DNA from 2 places in the Streptomyces sp. NPDC056061 genome. Region 1 is predicted to be linked to the other one. Evidence: riboswitches for the same ligand, from Rfam matches in the RefSeq annotation. Region 1 holds a riboswitch; the other holds the start of a gene.
The links. Region 1 has a riboswitch for glycine ahead of gcvP (aminomethyl-transferring glycine dehydrogenase). Riboswitches for the same ligand answer to the same signal wherever they lie in the genome.
Positions count from the first base shown of each region.

Region 2: linked by a shared signal. The riboswitch ahead of gcvT (glycine cleavage system aminomethyltransferase GcvT) and the one ahead of gcvP (aminomethyl-transferring glycine dehydrogenase) in region 1 are both predicted to bind glycine.

Region 1 is NZ_JBHJWQ010000038.1:3,518-14,167, reverse strand. It holds gene ACFC79_RS33580 (DUF5999 family protein) at 184-390, shown strand; gene gcvP (aminomethyl-transferring glycine dehydrogenase) at 477-3,362, opposite strand; glycine riboswitch at 3,557-3,652, opposite strand; gene ACFC79_RS33570 (PRC-barrel domain-containing protein) at 3,766-4,134, shown strand; gene ACFC79_RS33565 (DNA polymerase IV) at 4,059-5,513, opposite strand; gene ACFC79_RS33560 (MerR family transcriptional regulator) at 5,566-6,183, opposite strand; gene ACFC79_RS33555 (bifunctional nuclease family protein) at 6,352-6,825, opposite strand; gene ACFC79_RS33550 (MerR family transcriptional regulator) at 6,879-7,622, opposite strand; gene ACFC79_RS33545 (FHA domain-containing protein) at 7,640-8,419, opposite strand; gene ACFC79_RS33540 (DUF881 domain-containing protein) at 8,610-9,398, opposite strand; gene ACFC79_RS33535 (small basic family protein) at 9,404-9,736, opposite strand; gene ACFC79_RS33530 (DUF881 domain-containing protein) at 9,733-10,650, opposite strand, start outside.
Region 2 is NZ_JBHJWQ010000001.1:769,916-780,565, forward strand. It holds gene ACFC79_RS03305 (DUF5954 family protein) at 1-686, shown strand, start outside; gene ACFC79_RS03310 (hypothetical protein) at 916-1,236, shown strand; gene ACFC79_RS03315 (hypothetical protein) at 1,509-1,991, shown strand; gene ACFC79_RS03320 (L-serine ammonia-lyase) at 2,585-3,967, opposite strand; gene glyA (serine hydroxymethyltransferase) at 4,328-5,587, opposite strand; gene gcvH (glycine cleavage system protein GcvH) at 5,608-5,985, opposite strand; gene gcvT (glycine cleavage system aminomethyltransferase GcvT) at 6,174-7,298, opposite strand; glycine riboswitch at 7,439-7,536, opposite strand; gene ACFC79_RS03340 (AAA family ATPase) at 7,716-8,498, shown strand; gene ACFC79_RS03345 (enhanced serine sensitivity protein SseB) at 8,535-9,305, shown strand; gene ACFC79_RS03350 (enhanced serine sensitivity protein SseB C-terminal domain-containing protein) at 9,511-10,284, shown strand.

The sequences.
Region 1 (10,650 bases):
TTGCGGTGAACCATCCGGCCGGGTGACGCGTCATCGGAGTAAGGAGAAGTGCTGCTGCGAAATACCTGCGGAACGGCGGCCGTAGGGCAACACTGGGACCAGACCTACCGACACGGGGGAGCGGCCATGAACGCCTCATCAAGCCGCAGGACATTCACTTCGACGCAGCGGAAGAACCCATCCATGTGCCAGCACCAGCCACCTTGCCCGACCGCCGACTCAGCCGACCGGGAAGCCGCCCGCCTGATGGCGCACCACCCGGAACAGGGATGGAGTCTGCTGTGCAACGGCGTCCTGCTCTTCGAGGACACCGGTGAGCTGCTCCCGGACGGGCAGATCATCGCCCCGCACCGGTCTCCTGCGGGCGACCCGGTGATGAACGCCGCCTGATCGCGGCCGGTACGAACGGGGGCCGGCCCGGAGAACCCTCCGCACCGGCCCCGACGCATGACCTGTCACACCCTGCCGTTCACACGTCAGTTGTCGTACTCGTCCAACGGCGGGCAGGAGCAGACGAGATTGCGGTCGCCGAAGGCGCCGTCGATCCGGCGCACCGGCGGCCAGTACTTGTCGGCGGCCGTGACGCCGGCCGGGAAGACCGCCGTCTCACGGCTGTAGCCGTGCTCCCACTCCCCGCCCAGCGTCGCCGCCGTGTGCGGAGCGTTGCGCAGCGGGTTGTCGTCCGCACTCCACTCGCCGGACGCCACCTTCTCGATCTCCCCGCGGATGGCGATCATCGTGTCGCAGAAGCGGTCGAGTTCCGCGAGGTCCTCGCTCTCGGTCGGCTCGATCATCAGCGTCCCGGCAACCGGGAACGACATGGTCGGCGCGTGGAAGCCGTAGTCGATGAGCCGCTTGGCGACGTCGTCGACGCTGACGCCGATGGCCTTGGAGAGCGGCCGCAGGTCCACGATGCACTCGTGCGCGACCAGCCCCGCGGGGCCGGTGTAGAGGATCGGGAAGTGCGGTTCGAGCCGCTTGGCGATGTAGTTGGCGGCCAGCACGGCGACCTGCGTCGCCCGCTTCAGGCCCTCGCCGCCCATCAGGCGCACGTACGACCAGGAGATGGGCAGGATGCCGGCCGAACCCCACGGAGCTGCCGAGATCGGTCCGACTCCGGTGTCGGGGCCCGCCGAGGGCTGCAGCGGGTGGTTGGGCAGGTACGGAGCCAGGTGCGCGCGCACGCCGACCGGGCCGACGCCGGGACCGCCGCCGCCGTGCGGGATGCAGAAGGTCTTGTGCAGGTTCAGGTGCGAGACGTCGCCGCCGAACCTGCCCGGCCTCGCGAGGCCGACCAGCGCGTTGAGGTTGGCGCCGTCGACGTACACCTGACCGCCCGCGTCGTGCACCTCGGCGCAGATGTCCGCGACGTGCTCCTCGAAGACGCCGTGCGTCGACGGGTACGTGATCATGAGCACGGCGAGCTCGTCGCGGTGCTTCTCGATCTTGGCGCGCAGGTCCTCGACGTCGACCGTGCCGTCCTCGGCGGTCTTCACCACGACGACCTTCATGCCCGCCATCACGGCGCTCGCCGCGTTGGTGCCGTGCGCGGAGGACGGGATGAGGCAGATGGTCCGCTGCTCGTCCCCGTTGGCCCGGTGGTAGGCGCGGACGGCCAGGAGGCCGGCGAACTCGCCCTGCGAGCCTGCGTTCGGCTGGATGGACACCGCGTCGTACCCGGTGACCTCGGCGAGGCGCTCCTCCAGCTCACGGATGAGGGTGAGGAAGCCCTGTGCCTGCTCGGCCGGGGCGAAGGGGTGCAGCGCGCCGAACTCGGGCCAGGTGATCGACTCCATCTCGGTGGTGGCGTTCAGCTTCATGGTGCAGGAGCCGAGCGGGATCATGCCGCGGTCCAGTGCGTAGTCCCGGTCGGCGAGCCTGCGCAGGTAGCGGAGCATGGCCGTCTCGGAGCGGTGCTGGTGGAAGACCGGGTGGGTGAGGATCTCGTCGGTGCGCAGCAGGTTCCCCGGCAGCGCATCGGCGGTCGCGGCGTCCAGCGCGTCGATGTCGCCGTCGGCACCGAAGGCGGCCCAGACTGCGGCGATCTGCGTACGCGTGGTGGTCTCGTCGCAGGCGAGGGAGACCTGGTCGGCGTCGACGAGCCGCAGGTTGACACCGCGCTCGCGGGCGTCGGCCACGACGGCGGCGGCCTTCCCCGGCACCCGCACGGTGAGGGTGTCGAAGTAGCTGCCGGTCACGACGTCGGCGCCGGAGGCGCGCAGGCCCTCGGCGAGGACCGCCGCGTAGCGGTGGGTGCGGCGGGCGATCGTCCGCAACCCGTCCGGGCCGTGGTAGACGGCGTACATCCCGGCCATGACGGCGAGCAGCACCTGCGCGGTGCAGATGTTGCTGGTGGCCTTCTCACGGCGGATGTGCTGCTCGCGGGTCTGCAGGGCGAGCCGGTACGCCTTGTTGCCGTCCGCGTCGACGGAGACGCCGACGAGGCGGCCGGGCAGGCTGCGGGCGAACTTCTCGCGCACGGCCATGAAGCCGGCGTGCGGTCCGCCGAAGCCCATCGGGACGCCGAAGCGCTGTGTGGTGCCGACCGCGATGTCGGCGCCCAGGTCTCCGGGCGAGGTGAGCAGGGTGAGGGCCAGCAGGTCGGCGGCGACGGTGACGACGGCGCCCATCTCGTGGGCCTGCTTGATGACGGGGCGGATGTCGCGCACCGTCCCGGAGGCGCCCGGGTACTGCACCAGGACGCCGAAGACGCCGCGCTCGGCGATCTCGGCGGGGATGCCGTCCGTGAGATCGGCGACGACGACCTCCACGCCGGTCGGCTCGGCACGGGTCCCGATGACGGCGATCGTCTGCGGCAGGGTGTCGGAGTCGACGAGGAAGACGCCGTTCTTCACCTTGCCGACCCGCCGCGACAGCGCCATCGCCTCGGCGGCGGCGGTGCCCTCGTCGAGCAGGGAGGCGCCGGAGGTCGGCAGCCCGGTCAGCTCGGCGACCATCGTCTGGAAGTTGAGCAGCGCCTCCAGGCGGCCCTGCGAGATCTCCGGCTGGTACGGCGTGTAGGCCGTGTACCAGGCCGGGTTCTCCATGACGTTGCGGAGGATCACCGGCGGGGTGAAGGTGCCGTAGTAGCCGAGCCCGATCATCGGGGCCAGCACCTCGTTGCGGTCTGCCAGGGCGCGCAGCTCGGCGAGGACCTCGGCCTCGGTGCGGGCGCCCGGCAGCCCGAGGGCCTCGGCGCTCTTGATGACGTCGGGCACCGCGGCCGCGGTCAGCTCGTCCAGCGATCCGTATCCGACCTGGGCGAGCATCTTCGACTGCGCCTCGGCGTCCGGACCGATGTGGCGCTGCTCGAACGGAATGCCCTGCTCCAGCTGGGAGAGCGGAGTGCGACGGGGGGTCATGGTGGAGGCCTCCTGGTCTGTCACGACCTGCGAGGGGCACCCCGGCGCGGGTGCCCGAACGGCCTCCCCCTCTGTCATCTCGACCTGAGAGCTTCACCGGCGCACGCTGCGGAGCACCGGCTTTCACCGTCGGTGAGGATGGGAACCGCATCGGCGCTCGGCCGCACGGAACCCGCCCTGCTTTCCAGAGTGACCTCGTCCGTGCGGTACAGGGGCCTGAGAGATTCCGGGGAGGATTTGCTCCTTCGGCGCCTTCGGATCGGTTCCAAAGGCTCTCCCGCACGGGGTCAGCGGCCGTAACCAGCCTACCAGCGGGGGTCGTGGCGGAATTCTCGAGTGGCCGATCCCCCGGTTGTGCATTTCTGTAGTGCTTGTGGAGTAGCCGCGACCAGTGGGAGGGACCGTGCAGACCGACATCGATCCGCGCAGCCTGATCGGCCGCAAGGCGTTCGACCGCAAGGGCACCAAGATCGGAACCGTGGACGAGGTGTACCTCGACGATGCGACCGGGGTGCCCGAGTGGGCTGCCGTGCGCACCGGTCTCTTCAGCCGGGACGCTTTCGTCCCGCTGGAACCCAGCGAGCTCGTCGAGGACACCCTCCGCGTCCCGTTCGACCGTGCTCTGATCAAGGACGCGCCGGACTTCGGTGTCGGCCGTCATCTCTCGCCGGAACAGGAGCTCCAGCTGTACCGGCACTACGGTCTGGATTCCCTTCCCGAGGAGACCGCACCGGACAGGGACTTCGGCAGGCTGGCCGGCCAGGAGGAATAGTCCACGGGGTTCCGCACCAGGGGCAGCGGCTCGGACGGCCGCAGCTCCGGGTCGTCCATCCGGAACGTGCGCACCCGACCCGGCACCGACCCGGGTTCCTCGAACCGCACGGTGACCCGGCCGACGCCGCTGCCCTGGACCCAGCCGTGACCGAAGACGTCGTGGTGCACGTCGTGTCCGGCCGGCCACTGCCGGGCGGCGAGCCGCTCGGCGGTCTCGCGCTCGGCCCGGTCCGCTTCCGCGGTCGCCGTCCCGTCCGTCTCCTCGTCGGCCACCTCGGCCGCGCCCTCGGCCCCGGCCCTCGCGTCGGCGGCCTGCGCGAACAGATCCTCCTGCGTGTAGTCGGCCAGGCCCGTGACACCCACGCCCAGGAGCCGGACGCCCCCCGTGGTGTCCACGGCCTCCAGGAGCCGTGCGGCGGCCTCCCGGACCACCCCGGGGTCGTCCGTGGGCCCACGGAGCGTCTCCGACCTCGTGAGCGTGGAGAAGTCGTACCGACGCACCTTCAGCACCACCGTCCGCCCGGACCTCCCCGCCTCGCGCAGCCGCCGCACACATCGGTCGGCCAGCCGCTCCACCTCCGTCCTGACCCGCACCCGGTCGTGCAGGTCCATGTCGAAGGTGTCCTCGACGGAGACGGATTTCGCGTCCCGCTCGGCCACGACGGGCCGGTCGTCGTGGCCGAGCGCCATGCGGTGCAGCGAGCTGCCGTGCGCCTTGCCGATCAGGCGCACGAGCTCCGCCTCACCCGCGCGTACGAGATCGTCGACCGTCGTCATTCCGGCGCGGCGCAGATGGTCGGCCGTGGCGGGCCCGACGCCGGGGATGGTCCGTACGGGCATGGGCGCGAGCAGCTCCCGTTCCGTCCCGGGCTCGATGAGCCTGAGACCGTTCGGCTTCGCCTCCTCCGACGCGATCTTGGCCAGCATCTTGGAACCCGCGAGTCCGACCGAGCCCGTGAGCCCGGTCACGGCCGCGATGACCGCGCGCAGCTCCTCCCCGATCGCCAGCGCGGAGGCCCGGTCGTCGGCCGTCCCGCCGGCCTCCAGGTCGACGAACGCCTCGTCCAGGCTGAGCGGCTCCACCAGCGGGGAGAGCCGCCCCAGCAGTTCCATGACCTGGTCGCTCACCGCACGGTACAGATGGAAGCGCGGCACCAGATAGGCCGCGTTGGGCGCCAAGCGTCGTGCCTGCGCCATGGGCATCGCCGAGTGCACTCCGAAGCGACGGGCCTCGTAGGACGCGGTGGCGACCACACCGCGTGGCCCCAGTCCTCCCACCACGACCGGTTTGCCGCGCAGGCTCGGCTTCGCCGCCTGCTCCGCGGAGGCGTAGAAGGCATCCATGTCCAGGTGGAGGATGGTGGGCGCGGCTCTCACATCAATCGATGCTGCCCCATGGCACTGACAATCGCCGCGCCCGCCCTGCCGATCAGCCGGCGCGGTTCCGCCGCCGGGCGAGCTCGTCGCCGGGGTTGTTCCCGATCAGCGTCTCGCCGGTGTCCACCCGCTCGCCGTGCAGCTGGGACAGTGCGGCATCGACGTCGTGCCACACCACGCCCACGGCGATGCCGAAGACGCCCTGACCCCCCTGGAGCAGGCTGACGACCTCGTCGGGCGACGAGCACTCGTAAACCGTCGCGCCGTCGCTCATCAGCGTCATCCGTTCCAGGTCCTGGAACCCGCGGGCCCGCAGGTGCTGGACCGTGGTGCGGATGTTCTGGAGGGCGACGCCCGTGTCCAGAAAGCGCTTCACGATCTTCAGCAGGACGACGTCCCGGAAGCTGTAGAGCCGCTGCGTGCCCGATCCGTACGCCGGACGCACACTAGGCTCCACCAGCCCCGTGCGCGCCCAGTAGTCGAGTTGCCGGTAGGTGATCCCGGCGGCCGCGCAGGCCGTCGGTCCCCGATATCCGATGCCGTCGGCCGATGCCATGCCGTCCCCCGCCACCACAGCCGGTTGAACCGATTGCCCGATGGTGCGGTCGGCCGTACTCCCCTGCTGCGGGTACGGCCCACCGACTGCCGTACCGTCGCCGCTGCTTCTCACGCCGACCTCCGTCCTTGACCTGCCATCTCGAAGGTAGGCAGTCACCCGGAGTGCGTCAACGATCGCCACACTCGGCACGCCGAGTGATAATCACCCCAAGGGTGGTTTCCCGTGCCGCGCGAGCGGGAAAGGCTTGCCGGATGCGGGGCCGTCGTCCCCTCGGCACAGCTACTGGCTGTTGGTTCCGAAGTCCTCCGGTGAGATCTGGTCGAGGAACTCGCGGAACTTCTCCACCTCGTCCTCCTGCTCGTCCGGAATGGCGATGCCCGCGTCGTCGAGCACCCCGTCACTGCCGTAGATCGGCGTTCCGGTCCTCAGCGCGAGGGCTATGGCGTCGGACGGGCGCGCACTCACCTCGACCCCGCTGGCGAAGACCAGCTCCGCATAGAAGACCCCTTCCCGCAGATCCGTGATGCGGACCTCGGTGAGCTCCTGGCCGACGGCCTGGAGCACGTCCTTGAAGAGGTCATGAGTCAGCGGCCTGGCCGGAGCCATGCCTTGCTGGGCGAAGGCGATGGCGGTCGCCTCACCAGGACCGATCCAGATCGGGAGGAACCGGTCGCCTCCCACTTCACGCAGGAGCACGATCGGTTGATTGGAGGGCATTTCCACCCGGACACCCACAACGTCGAGCTCGTTCACACAGCAACCCTAGGACCTGCTCGGCAGGTTTGGATAGTCGGGCACCGGCGCGATCAGTGGAACCGGACTCCCAGCGCCGTCTGCACGAAGGCGGAATGAAGCCTCACGGACAGCTCGGCGAGCTCCTTCGCGGTGGCCTCCGCATGTGCTCTGGTCTGCGGGTTCCGATGCCGGCGCAGAGGTGCGACGACCTGCTCGATGAGTCCGGCCTCGCGGTCCGCGGCCGCCCTCATGGCGCGCAGATGACGCGGTTCGAGGCCGAACCTGCCGAGATCCGCCACGAGCCTGGCCACGGTCACCGCCTCGGCGTCGTAGCCGCCCCCGGCAGCCGGGGCGAGCAGGCCGTACGACTCCCACTCGTCGAGATCGCTCTCACTGACCTCGGCCGCCGCGAGCAGCTCGGCACGACCGATCCGTGCCGCGGTGCGCCGCCCCGGCTCCCCGGCCCTGCCGCCGTCGGTAAGGTCCCGCGGACCACCGCCGGACGGCAGCGCGGACTGTTCGCCGCGGGCCAGCGCATCGAGATGCTCACGGATGACCTTCAGCGGAAGGTAGTGGTCCCGCTGCATCCGGAGCACCTGGGAGAGCCGCTCCACATCGGCCGCACGGAACTTGCGGTAGCCGGAGGGGGTTCGCTGCGGTTCGACGAGCCCCTCGGCCTCCAGGAAGCGGATCTTGGAGATCGTGACCTCGGGGAACTCGTCCCGCAGCTGCAGGAGCACCGTACCGATGCTCATGGGGCGGTCGTCGGCGGTGGCGGTGCCGTTTCCGGCACCGCCCGTCGGTGTTCTCAGCATGGACCTTCCCTGACGGGTCAGATGCCCCGCTGGCTCGCGTAGAAGACCAGCCGGTACTTGCCGATCTGCACTTCGTCGCCGTTGGACAGCCCGACGGAATCGATGCTCTCCCGGTTGACGTAGGTCCCGTTCAGGCTCCCCACGTCAGCGACGGTGAAGCTGCCGTCGGGGCCGCGGCGGAACTCCACATGCCGACGCGACACGGTCACGTCGTCGAGGAAGATGTCGCTCTGCGGGTGGCGACCGGCCGTGGTCAGCTCGCCGTCCAGCAGGAAGCGGCTCCCGGAGTTCGGACCGCGTCGCACCACCAGGAGGGCCGAACCGGGCGGAAGGGCCTCGACCGCGGCCTGCGCCTCGGGCGAGAGGGACGGCAGGGCCGTCTGCCCGGTGGTCTCCGCGTCGTACGCCTCCAGGCCGGAGATGGAGATGGTCGAGGTCGTCTCCGAGGCACGCTCGGGGATTCCGCCCTTCAGCGGCGCACCGCATTGGGAGCAGAAACGACCGTCCTCGGCATTGCGGTGCCCGCACCTCGTGCAGACCGGCATGGACGAACCCTCCTGCCTCGGGGCGAACCCTCCACCCGTACCTGAGGTTGACGGTTCTCCGAAACCTATGCGCCCGGCACCGGCGGGGTCAACGGACGACGCGCCGGAAGCGCCCCCACCCGAACCGGACATCTCGTCGCGGAAGAGCGGGCGCTGCGTGCCCTCCTCCTCCGCCTGGCCGTGGCGCGGTGCGCGATGGCGGGCAGCTTCATCGCGAGCGCTCTTGCCGAACAACTTTCCAAACAACTTCACGGGCGATTCCCCTTGACCGAAATAGACCCGCCCGTGGGGCAGGACGAACCCTGAACGAACACACCTGCCGACCCGGACACCCTCACAACGTCCGTATCCACTCGACAGTTTCCATCACGCGTCGCCAATACGATGCGGCGACCCCCCGCAACCTCTTGCCCGTGTTCTCGGACCCCTCCGTGCCGCGGACTCACGGGGACGACGACCGAGCGTAGTCAGGCCGCTCCGCGGGTCGCAAGACGTCCACGACGATGTCGTCGACCTGTTCCACATGCACGGTGGCCTGCTCCTTCTCCAGTGTCTGAACCACACCGCCGGGGATGTTCAGCGCAGGTTCCAGGTCCTGGGGCTTCCCGATCACCTTGAACACATACGGTGCGGTGATCTTACGGCCGTCGACCTTGACGTTGCCTCCTTCACCGGCGAAGTACGTGTTGGCCACCACTCTCACGCCATTGACCTCGATGGCCTCGGCACCCGCCGCACGCAGCTCCTGGAGCGCGTCGAGCAGCATGTCCGCCTTGACCCCGTCGCCCGGGTCGTCGACGGTGAGCGTGATTCCCGGCCCGTGCGCCGCCACGGTACCCGCGAGAACACCGAGTTGCCGTTCCTTCTCCACGGTCTGCTTGCGAGCCTCCTCGGCCTGGTCGGAGCTGTTCTCCAGCTCCGTGCGCTGGGCGTCGAGGCGCTGCTTCTCGTCCTCCAGCCGCTGCGTGCGGTCGTCCAGCTCGTCGAGGATGCGCACGAGGTCCTCCTGGCGGGCGCCGCGCAGCGCGCTGTTGTCGCTGGTGGAACGGACCTGGATGGCCAGCCCGAGTCCCAGGACGAACAGCAGCAGTGCGACGACGAGTTGGGCCCGTGTCACGCGCGGCGGCCACAGTCCGGCGATCAGCCGCTGGCGCCCCGTCATCTCCTCGGCGGAACCGGCCGGCCGCTCTTCGGCCGCCTCGCCCTCGTGCGGAAGTTCTTCGTTGCTCATCGGTGTCAGGCCCTGAAGACGTGTCGGCGGATGGCCGCGGCGTTGGAGAAGATCCGGATCCCGAGCACGACCACCACACCGGTGGAGAGCTGCGCTCCGACGCCCAGCTTGTCGCCCAGGAACACGATCAGCGCGGCCACCACGACGTTCGACAGGAAGGAGACGACGAAGACCTTGTCGACGAAGATTCCGTCGAGCATGGCGCGCAGGCCGCCGAAGACCGCGTCGAGGGCAGCGACGACGGCGATCGGAAGGTAGGGCTCGACCACCGCCGGCACCTCGGGCCGGACCAACAGTCCGACCACGACTCCCACGACGAGGCCCAGTACGGCGATCACGATGTGCCCTTCTCTGTGTCTGCCGCACCACTGCCGGTGTCTGCGGCCCGGTGAGGCTGTGCTGTTCGTACGATCAGGCTCGGGGCGACGGGGAGGCTCACCTTCTCCTGGACGGACAAGCTGGTCCGGATGTCGAAGGTGTCCTTCAGCGCCTGCAGGTACCGGCCGTCCGCGCTGTCCCGGAAAGCGGCATCGAGCGGCTTCCCGTCCCCCACCGCCAGCACCGTGTACGGCGGCACGAGCGGTCTGTTGTCGACCAGTATGGCGTCACCGGCCGCGCGGATCGCCGAGAGGGCCGTCAGGCGCTGCCCGTTGATCGCGATCGCCTCCGCGCCGGACTGCCAGAGGCCGTTCACGAATCGCTGGAGATCCCTGTCGCGGACCCGTCCGGTGTCCGTGAATCCGCTGCTCTCACGCGGCCCGCCGCCACCCTGGTCGGTGTTCTTCGCGTCGTCGACCACGAGTTTTACGCCGGGCCCCTGCACGGGAGTCGCCCCGGCGAGCAGCGCGACCAGTCCTCCCTGGTCCCCTCCGTGCTTCGCCAATGCCTTGCGCTGCCGACTGCTCACGTCGTCCCGGAGGTCGTCCACCTGCGACTCCAGGTCGTCGGCAGCCTTCGTCTCGGCGTTGATGCGGTCGATCAGTTCCTCGCGCTCCTTGGCGAGGACCGGCGCGGAGACACGCGCCTGCGCCGCTCCCAGCGTGACGACGAGGGCGGCGAGCACCAGACACGCGGCGAGACCGAGTTTCGACCTCAGCCGACGCGGCATGCCCGCGCTGCCGTCGGCGGCGCGGCGCGCCGTTGCCTCGGCGTAGCCGTCGTCGAGGCTGTGGTCCATCACATTGGTCAGCAGCGACATGGACGCGTCGGGGCGCGCAGGGCGCGCGGGGGTACTCCGATCGGGGGTCTGCTG
Region 2 (10,650 bases), on a different contig from region 1:
CGGAGGTCGGCGAGGCATATCGGGTGCGGTCCCGGACCAAGGGGTTCGTCGTCGACCCGTACGTCAGCACCGGATTGTCCGACAGCCTGCTGAAACTCGATCTCGTGCAGTTCGTCGGATCTTCCCCCGGCGCACCGGTGGAGGTGCGCGACGACGCGGTGCGGGCGGCCCAGGACTATCCGGGCGGTGTGCTGCTGCCGGCCGTCTTCATGATTTCCGAGCGGGAGGACGGGCAGTGGAAGGCGCACAACCCCGGGGCCTCGGACGCGACGCCGCAGGGAGCCCGCGACAGCTTGGGGTCGTGGCTGCGCGTGATGGCGCCGTTCACGCTGAGGCTCTCGGACGAGAAGCGGGCGGAGTATGCGCGGGCGGCCGACGGACTTGACGAGAAGCGCAAGAACAACCTCGTCGTGGACGGAGTCAGGTACCGCATCACCCGGGTCGAGCGGCTGGTTCGCGTCGGTCCCGACGGGCCGGAGGGGCCGCGGCCCAGTGACTACGACCCGGAGCCCCCGGTGGAGGTCCACACACGGCAGTTGAAGGAACAGGGGCTGTGGAAGGAGCCGAACGACGACGAGCCGGTCGAGTTCGACGAGCGAACCCTTGAACTCAAGGAGCTGTGGGACCAGGAGGAGATCCGTCGCGCGGCGGCCAAGGAGCGCAGGAAGGGCGGCAGCCGCACCTGACGACCTGGCGGGCAGGAGGAGTCGTCCCCCAGGTCGTCAGGGCCCGTGCCGTACTCAGTGATCGGCACCGGGGCTCCACGAAATGCCGTGGCAGCCGGTTCCACCGGCTGCCACGGGCGGAAACAGGAAGCCCACGGCCGGGAGAGGACGCTCGTGCTCAGAACCATCACCGCACCGCGGAGCCGGCACCCGTCCTGCCCGTCCTCCCCGTCGGCACCGATTCCCTGCTGTGCAACTCAAGTACGAGGTGCAGTCGGCCACCGGTCCCGGCGCGACCCGCTGCCTCGGTCACCCACGCGAGCCGGCCTTCGACGGCATCCCCGCGACGTGCTCGAACTGTCGGGCCCGACGTGACTGGCCACTCATCAACCACGGCCGCAACGTCTGGACCCGTTGCCGGTGCAGCAACCAGTGGCTCGAACCCGAGGTCGGCCGCGCCGACGTCGACGCCCTGATCGACAGCCCGGACGTCACGAACTACCCCAGCGTCGAGCAGTGCCTCGTCGCGCTCGGCTTCGACGGCGCCTTCGTCGGCAGCTACCTGAAGTAGGCGAGCAAGGGCGCAAACGCCGAGGAGCGCCACCGACGCCCGCGTCGAATCCGGTCGCCCCTGTGCACAACCCGTTCACCGTGCCGGCTGACGGACAAGCTGCTCGCCCTCAACGAGGATCTCGGAGGCAAGGGGGTCCGTTATACGGTGCCCAATGAATGGGGTGCCGCGCATGTGAACGAAGTGCTGTCCAATGCCTTCCCGGAGGCCCGTGTCGGCGGGCAGCTGAGGGCGTATCACGTGCCCGGCAACGGCATGAGTGGAATGAGTTCATGGCTGTAGTGATCACAATGCTGGAAGGGCTCAGGGGTATCACGCCGCTGAGGGCCGAGGGTGCGGCGGCGCGGTTCTCGGCCCAGGAGTGGACGCCCAGGGGTAAGCGCCGTGACGGCGTGGAGACGTCGTGGCACAAGGACGGCGTCGGGGGCTGGATCCAGACGTTCACCGGCGGGGCGGTCAGCGTCAAGTTCTACGTCTGGATCCGCGATGTCGACGAGTCGGGCTACTTCGACGACGTGGATGCCGTCTACGAGCAGGGGGAGCAGGCGCTGGCCGACTTCCTGCCCGAGATCGAGGAATCTTCTCTCGCCGGTCACCTCGTCGAGGCCGAGCAGACGGCGGCGGACAGGGACGAGTTCATCGCGGTGAAGAAGTGGACCCTCGACGGCCGGATCCTGACCGCCGGTGTGATCCAGCAGGACGCCGATCTTCCGGTGATGGTCGTGGTGGCGCTGGAAGAGCCCGATGTCGCCTGACTCGGCCCGTACGCCAGGGCGCCCGCGTCTCCATCCGGGGCTGGGCGCGCCCGGCTTACGGAGTACGCGGCCCAGGGGTTGCTGCGCACGGCGGTCCGCGCCCGGTTGCCGCTGACCGGGACCAGCGCGGTGCACCGGCTGTTGGAGAGCCGTGCTCAGCTGGGCCGCATACTGGTCGTCCCGTAAGGGCGGCAGGGCCGGTCCGAACGCTCGTCGTTACGGCTGACACGTCGGTGTAGCGCCAACCTCGGCCATACGCCGGTGTGAATCAGGGGGAGTTTGAGTGCTCCCGCGTACCAGCCCCTGGTCAGGGGTGAGGTACCGAAGTACTTCGGGCACCTCACCCCGCAGCACGTGTGGCAAGACCGGCTTTCCCGGCAGCCGTGCTCACGAACCGGCGGCCCCAGGACGTGAGGAGCGTCCGAAGCGGTTCGGTTTCCCCCTGTGGGGCGGGCTGTGGCAGGACGATGCCGGGGACTTTTCGGGGGATTTCGCGTCTGTCCCAGGGAGGTTCCAGGGACTTCCCGCCGCGTGGGCGGGGAAGGCCCTGACAGCGCTGAAAGATAGAAACGCGCTGGTCAGAGCCTATTTCCTCAGCACTCGATGATGTTGACCGCGAGACCTCCGCGCGCCGTCTCCTTGTACTTCACGCTCATGTCCGCGCCCGTCTCCTTCATGGTCTTGATGACCTTGTCGAGGGAGACCTTGTGACTGCCGTCGCCGCGCAGCGCCATCTTCGCCGCGGTGACGGCCTTGACCGCGGCCATGCCGTTGCGCTCGATGCACGGGATCTGGACGAGACCCCCGACCGGGTCGCAGGTGAGACCGAGGTTGTGCTCCATGCCGATCTCGGCGGCGTTTTCGACCTGCTCGGCGCTGCCGCCGAGGACCTCGGCCAGTGCGCCCGCCGCCATGGAGCAGGCGGAGCCGACCTCGCCCTGGCAGCCGACCTCCGCGCCGGAGATGGAGGCGTTCTCCTTGAAGAGCATGCCGATGGCCCCGGCGGCCAGGAGGAAGCGGACCACGCCGTCCTCCTTCTCCGCCTCGGTGGCACCGCCGGCCGCGAAGTTCATGTAGTAGTGCAGCACCGCCGGGATGATGCCCGCGGCGCCGTTGGTCGGCGCGGTCACGACGCGGCCGCCCGCCGCGTTCTCCTCGTTGACCGCCATGGCGTAGAGGGTGATCCACTCCATCGCGTGGGCCTGCGGGTCGCCCTCGGCGCGCAGCTGGCGGGCGGTGGTGGCGGCGCGGCGACGGACCTTGAGCCCGCCGGGCAGGATGCCCTCGCGGGACATGCCGCGCGCGACGCACGCCTGCATGACCCGCCAGATGTCCAGCAACCCGGAGCGGATCTCGTCCTCGGTGCGCCATGCCTTCTCGTTCTCCAGCATCAGCGAGGAGATGGACAGGCCGGTCTCCCGGGAGAGCCGCAGCAGTTCGTCGCCGGTGCGGAAGGGGTGCTTCAGCACAGTGTCGTCGAGGACGATCCGGTCCTCGCCGACCGCGTCCTCGTCGACGACGAAGCCGCCGCCGACCGAGTAGTAGGTCTTCTCCAGCAGCAGGGCGCCGTCGCGGTCGAAGGCGGCGATCGTCATGCCGTTGGCGTGGTAGGGAAGCGCCTTGCGGCGGTGCAGGACCAACTGTTCGTCGGCGTCGAAGTCGATCTCGTGCATGCCGAGCAGGTTGATCCGGCCGGTGGTGCGGATGTGCTCCACCCGGTCGTCGGCGGACTCCACGTCGACGGTGCGGGGCGACTCGCCCTCCAGGCCGAGCAGGACGGCCTTGGGGGTGCCGTGGCCGTGCCCGGTCGCCCCGAGCGAGCCGTACAGCTCCGCGCGTATCGAGGCGGTATGGGCGATCAGGCCCTCGTTCTTCAGCCGACGCGCGAACATACGTGCGGCGCGCATCGGGCCGACCGTATGGGAGCTGGACGGGCCGATGCCGATCGAGAACAGGTCGAAGACCGAGATGGCCACGGGTGACTCCTCAGGGGGTTGGTAGACGCCGTTGTCTGCCGGGTGGTGCGGGGACGGGCCGGTGGGCCGGGCGTGCGGGGGGCAAGGGATGGGGCACCGCACTCACCGACCAGTGTGCGCGATGCCCCGTCCGAAGGATGGCGGACCGTGTCCATTCTGTGCCGGATTGCTCCGGTCTGCTTTCCGGAGAGTGTCGATTTTCTCCCGGATGACCCCGGGTGTTCTCCGGATCGCTGCGGTGCGGACGCGTCCCAGGGGCTGTCGTGCGGACGCGTCCCCGAGGCCGCCGTGTGGACGCGTCCGCAACAGCCGCCGTGCGGACGCGTCCAGGAGACCGCCGTGTGCGCGGTCTCCGCCGGATCAGCCCAGGCCGGGGTAGAGCGGGAACTTCTCGGCCAGGGCGACGACCCGGGCCTTCAGCGCGTCCGCGTCGTAGGACGGCTTGAGCACGGCCGCGATGATCTCCGCGACCTCGGTGAAGTCCTCGGTGCCGAAACCGCGGGTCGCCAGGGCCGGTGTGCCGATCCGCAGGCCCGAGGTGACCATCGGCGGCCGCGGGTCGTTCGGGACGGCGTTCCGGTTGACCGTGATGCCGATCTCGTGCAGCCGGTCCTCGGCCTGCTGGCCGTCCAGCTCGGAGTCGCGCAGGTCGACGAGGACCAGGTGCACGTCCGTGCCGCCGGACAGCACGGAGACGCCTGCCTCGGCGACGTCCGGCTGGACCAGGCGCTCGGCGAGGATGCGGGCGCCGTCCAGGGTGCGCTGCTGGCGCTCCTTGAACTCCTCGGTCGCCGCGACCTTGAACGAGACGGCCTTGGCCGCGATCACGTGCTCCAGCGGACCACCCTGCTGCCCCGGGAAGACCGCCGAGTTGATCTTCTTGGCCAGCTCCTGCGTCGACAGGATGACGCCACCGCGCGGACCGCCCAGGGTCTTGTGCGTGGTGGTCGTGACGACGTGGGCGTGCGGCACCGGGTTCGGGTGCAGGCCCGCCGCCACCAGCCCGGCGAAGTGCGCCATGTCGACCATCAGGTACGCGCCGACCTCGTCCGCGATGCGGCGGAAGGCGGCGAAGTCCAGCTGACGCGGGTACGCGGACCAGCCGGCGACGATCAGCTTCGGCTTGCTCTCCTTGGCCAGGCGCTCGACCTCGGCCATGTCCACGAGCCCGCTGTCGTCGACGTGGTACGGAACCACGTTGTACAGCTTGCCGGAGAAGTTGATCTTCATGCCGTGGGTCAGGTGACCACCGTGGGCCAGGTTCAGGCCCATGATCGTGTCGCCCGGCTTCAGCAGCGCGAACATCGCCGCGGCGTTGGCCTGCGCACCGGAGTGCGGCTGGACGTTCGCGGCCTCGGCGCCGAACAGCGCCTTGATCCGGTCGATGGCGATCTGCTCGACGACGTCGACGTGCTCGCAGCCGCCGTAGTAGCGGCGGCCGGGGTAGCCCTCGGCGTACTTGTTGGTGAGGACGGAGCCCTGGGCCTCCATGACCGCTACCGGAGCGAAGTTCTCCGAGGCGATCATCTCGAGGGTGGACTGCTGTCGGTGGAGCTCGGCGTCGACGGCGGCGGCGACGTCCGGGTCCAGGTCGTGGAGGGATGAGTTGAGAAGCGACATCAGGTGGTCCCTTGGGGTCTTTAGTTGCCGGAGAACTCGGTGTACTCGTCGGCGGAGAGCAGGTCCTCGGGCTCCTCCGCGACACGTACCTTGAACAGCCAGCCGCCCTCGAAGGGAGCGGAGTTCACCAGCGACGGATCGTCCACGACGTCCTGGTTCGCGGCGGTGATCTCGCCCGTCACCGGCGAGTACAGATCGCTCACCGACTTGGTCGACTCCAGCTCGCCACAGGTCTCGCCCGCGGTCACCGTGTCGCCGACGGCGGGGAGCTGCGCGTAGACGACGTCGCCGAGCGCGTTGGCGGCGAACTCGGTGATGCCGATCGTGGCCACGCCGTCCTCGACGGCCGACAGCCACTCGTGCTCCTTGCTGTAACGCAGCTGCTGGGGGTTGCTCATGACCTGAATTCTCCTGTACGTGGGGGAGTGCTGATGAACGGTGGTCTTACGGTGTGAGACGAGACTGCGTCACTTTTGCGGCGTACGGATGTCGATCTCCGGCTCCGGCGCGGCCTGCGGGGCCCGTGGGTGCCGTCGTCACTTCCGACGCCCGTGGCGCGGATGTCGCTGTGACGCTTGTGAAGACGTCACTTCCGACGCTTGTAGAACGGCAGGGACACGACCTCGAGCGGCTCGTGGTTGCCCCGGATGTCCACGCCGACGCCCTCGGTGCCGGGGGCGGCGTACGCGGCGTCCACGTACGCGATCGCGATCGGCTTGCCCAGGGTGGGGGACGGGGCGCCCGAGGTGACCTCGCCGACGACCTCGCCCCCGGCCACCACGGAGTAGCCGGCCCGCGGGACCCGGCGGCCCTCGGCGATCAGCCCGACCAGCTTGCGGGGCGGGGCGGTCTCGGCGCGCTCGGCGGCGGCCACCAGCGCCTCGCGGCCGACGAAGCCGCCGTCCTTCTCGAACTTCACGACCCGGCCGAACCCGGCGTCGAACGGGGTCAGCTCGGTGGTCAGCTCGTGGCCGTAGAGGGGCATGCCCGCCTCCAGGCGCAGCGTGTCCCGGCACGAGAGGCCGCACGGGACCAGGCCGTGCCCGGCGCCCGCCTCGGTGAGGGCCTTCCACAGCCGCTCGGCGTGCTCGGGGGCGACGAACAGCTCGAAGCCGTCCTCGCCGGTGTAGCCGGTCCGGGCGATCAGCGCGGGGATCCCGGCGACCGTGCCCGGCAGACCGGCGTAGTACTTCAGACCGTCCAGGTCGGCGTCGGTGACCGAGGCGAGGATGGCGGGGGACTCGGGGCCCTGGACGGCGAGCAGCGCGTACGCGTCGCGGTCGTCGCGCACCTCGGCGTCGAAACCCTCGGCCCGGGCGGTCAGCGCGTCCAGCACGATCTGGGCGTTGCCCGCGTTGGCGACGACCATGTACTCGGGGGCCTCGGCCTCTCCCAGCCGGTAGACGATCAGGTCGTCCAGGATGCCGCCGTCCTCGGCGCAGATCATCGTGTAGCGGGCGCGGCCGGCGGCGACGGTGCCGATGTTGCCGACCAGGGCGTAGTCGAGGAAGTCCGCGGCCTGCGGGCCGGTGACGGTGATCTCGCCCATGTGGGACAGGTCGAAGAGACCGGCCCGGGTACGGACCGCCTGGTGCTCCTCGCGCTCGCTGCCGTACCGCAGCGGCATGTCCCAGCCCGCGAAGTCGGTCATGGTCGCGCCCAGCGAACGGTGCAGGGCATCGAGTGCGGTCTGGCGGGGTGCGGTGCTCATGAATGTGGCTCCCGGGGCATGACGACGAGGACGAACCCTCCCCATCTGTCATCGGAACCTGAGAGGTTCGCCGAGAGCCCCCGAAGGGTTCGGCTTGCACCTTGGGTGGAGCCGCGAAGCGGCCCGCTTTTCAGATCTGCCTCATCCGCGCGGTACGGGGCCTGAGAGATTCAAGGGAGGAACTTGCTCCTTCGGCGCCCGGCACATGCAGTGACCGGAACTCTCCCGCGCGGATTCAAACGGCCGTTATGCAGTTGGCCGGGTCATCATCGCACGCATCGCGCCGGAGCGGGGCGTCGGTCCCGGACGGAAATCGGCAGGTGGTCCCTTACCGGATCCGGCGGCGTGGACGGTTGTGCCGCATTACCTTTTCTTTACACTTCGATGCATGGGTGGACACCCGGCAGGGGGAGCGCGATGACGTTACGGCGGTATGCGGCGAGCCCGGGGCCCGTTGGCGCGATGCCCGCACAGCCGGGGGGACCGGCCGCGGAATCGTTCGACCGGCCCCCGCCCGTCGTGCGCGACCTGCGGCGGGGCGGCGGGCGGGAGCCGCACTCCCTGCGCTTCGCCGTGGGCGACGTGGTGGTGGTCTCCGGCCTCCCCGGCAGCGGCAAGTCGACACTGATCCGGCGGGTGGCCACGGTCCGCGCCGTCGACTCCCAGGACACCCGGGACCGCTGGGCGCGGCTGATGCCCCGCCCGCTGCCCTACGCCCTCTACCGCCCGCTCGTCCGCCTCGCCCACTACGCGGGGCTGTGGAAGTGCCTGTGCTCCGGCGAGTCCGTCGTCGTCCACGACTGCGGAACCCAGGCATGGGTACGCAGTTGGCTGGCCCGCCACGCGCGGCGACGGGGCCGGGCCCTCCATCTGCTCCTGCTGGACGTCACGCCGCAGACCGCGCGGGAGGGGCAGCGGGAACGCGGCCGGGGCGTCTCCGGGTACGCGTTCGCCCGGCACCGCAGGGCCGTCGGCAGGCTGCTGCGGGACGCCGGGGACGGACTGCCGCCGCCCGGCTGCGCCTCGGTGGTGCTGCTGGACCGGGAGGCGGCCGGGCTGTTGCGCCGGATCGCCTTCGCGCAGGTTCCGCCAGGCCCCGGAGGTCCGCCCGGGACGGACGCCCCGTCCCCGCCCCCGACGGGCGGCGGCGTCGCGGTGTCCGGCGACTGCTCCGCCGCCCGCCGTGGACGAGGTCGCTAACCTTCTGCCAACAGGCTCGGACGAGAAGGGAAAGCAGTGGACGTTCCGGCACAGGTCCAGCCCCATCCGCAGCACGGATGGCCGGCCAACGAGCTCGAAGAGGTGCTGATGGCCTCGGTGGGTGTGGCGGAGGCCGGCGGGCGCCTCGTCGAGGTACTCGGACGCAGTCAGGTCTGGGTGCCCCTGCCGAACGGCGGTGGTCCCGAATCAACCGACCTCGACCTGCCGACGCTGGAGATCGACGGCGCCGCGTTCGTCCCCGTGTACAGCTCCGAGCAGCAGTTCCTCAGCTGTGTCGGCGACCGGATGTCCTTCGCCGTCGCACCCGCCCGCGACTTCGCCCGCGGCCTGCCCCCGCAGCTCGGCATCGCCGTGAACCCCGGCGGCGCGGTCGGGATGCCGCTGCCGCCGCCCGCCGTGGCCGAGCTCTGCCGCGCCGGGCGCACCCCGCTCGACGGGCCCGCGAGCGGCGGCCGGGTCCGCCTGTACGAACCGGACTGGCAGGAGGAACCCATCGACTTCCTCTCCGCCGCGGCCGGTGAGTTCGAGGAGAGCGGCGTCGTGATCACCGCCCGCCGGGCGCTGGCCAGCGTCGAGGGCGCCGAGCCCGCCCTCTTCGTCGGCGTCGAGCTGTCCGACCGGGACGGCACCGTCCAGAGCGCCCCGATGGACGCGCTGGGCCGGGCACTGGGCCGCGTGGCGGTGCCCTGGCCGGTCAATCTGGTCCTGCTCGACGTGGCCCAGGATCCGGTCGGCGACTGGATGCGGGAGAAGCTCCGCCCGTTCTACCGGCGCGGGGAGCGGTAGCCGGGCCCGGAACGGTGGCACGGGCACGGGCGCGCGGACCGTGCCGCGGGCGGCCGGGGCGGGGCACCGTACCGGCCCGAGGCGTCAAGTCGGTGTCAGCACCGGCACCTAAGCTGGTTTGATGGCGGGTGCCACGGCATCCGCCGCACCCGTGTGCCCCGGGAGCGGCGCGCCGGCACAGTGGAACGAGGAGGGGCGGGACCAGGTGAGAGCGTCAGGCACCGCGGCGGCCGGACAGGTCGAGCACATGCTGCGCCAGGTGACGCCCGGACGCTACGACGCGTACGAGGCGCTGCTCCAGGCCCTCGCGGACGGCCGCATCTGGATGCTCCTCTGGCACGGCCGGGCCGGTTCGCCCGATGCCCAGTACGGGAACATGGAGATCGACGGCCTCGGCTACGCCCCCTGCGTGACCTCCGCCCAGGAGCTCTCGGCCAGCGGCTGGAACCGGTCCCACGAAGTGGTCACCGGCCGTGACATCGCCCGCGCCCTGTTCCCCGACCGCTGGGGGATCTGGATCAACCCGCACGCTCCGGGCGGTGGGGTCGGCATCCCCTGGCTGGACCTGCGCCGGATCGCCACCGGCCTCGACCGGATGCCCGCCGGTCCGCTCCGCCTCACCGAGCCGGCCATCGAGATTCCGCAGTTCTACGCGCTGCTGGCGCAGAACGCCCATCGCACCCCCGCGATCCGTTCGCTGCGCCGCGTCTGGGTGCAGCCCGCCCTCGGCACGGCGTACCTCGCCATCGGCCTCGATCTGTACGACACCAGCCGGCCCTCCGTCGACGCGGTGCGCGCGATGATGCGGCAGTCGGTCGGGGCGGTCCCGGAGGGGCTGCCCGTCTCCACCGTCGCGATGTCCGACGAGTACGACCCCGTCGCGATGTGGCTGCGCGCCAACTCCCGCCCGTTCTACGACCGCGAGGCCCACGCCCCGGCGCCCGGGTACGGCTACCCGCCGTCCCCCGGCGCGTACTGAGCCCGCCGGGACGCGCCCCGGGCCTGCGGGACCCCCCGTCCTGCGGGACACGCCCCGGTTTCTTCGGCCGGCCCTTACGGCTGCCACAAGGCCCCTTGCCCGGCGGGACGTTGCGCCGGTCGCGGCACCCGGAACGCGATCACGGGTCGATGATGCCCGGATCGGGTGCCACACGGCCCGCATGTCGGGTATCTCCGTGCTGGTGCCGTTGGGCGATGAAAGCGAAACATATGTGGTTCGGCGTCCTGTTGAACCTCAAGTGACCTGTGTTCGACGGGCGTTCACGCGCGTCCGGATAACGGAACACACCGGACCGCATCACGGTTAGGCATCCATTCGCCTGTCGGTATGGCTACGTCGCGCGCC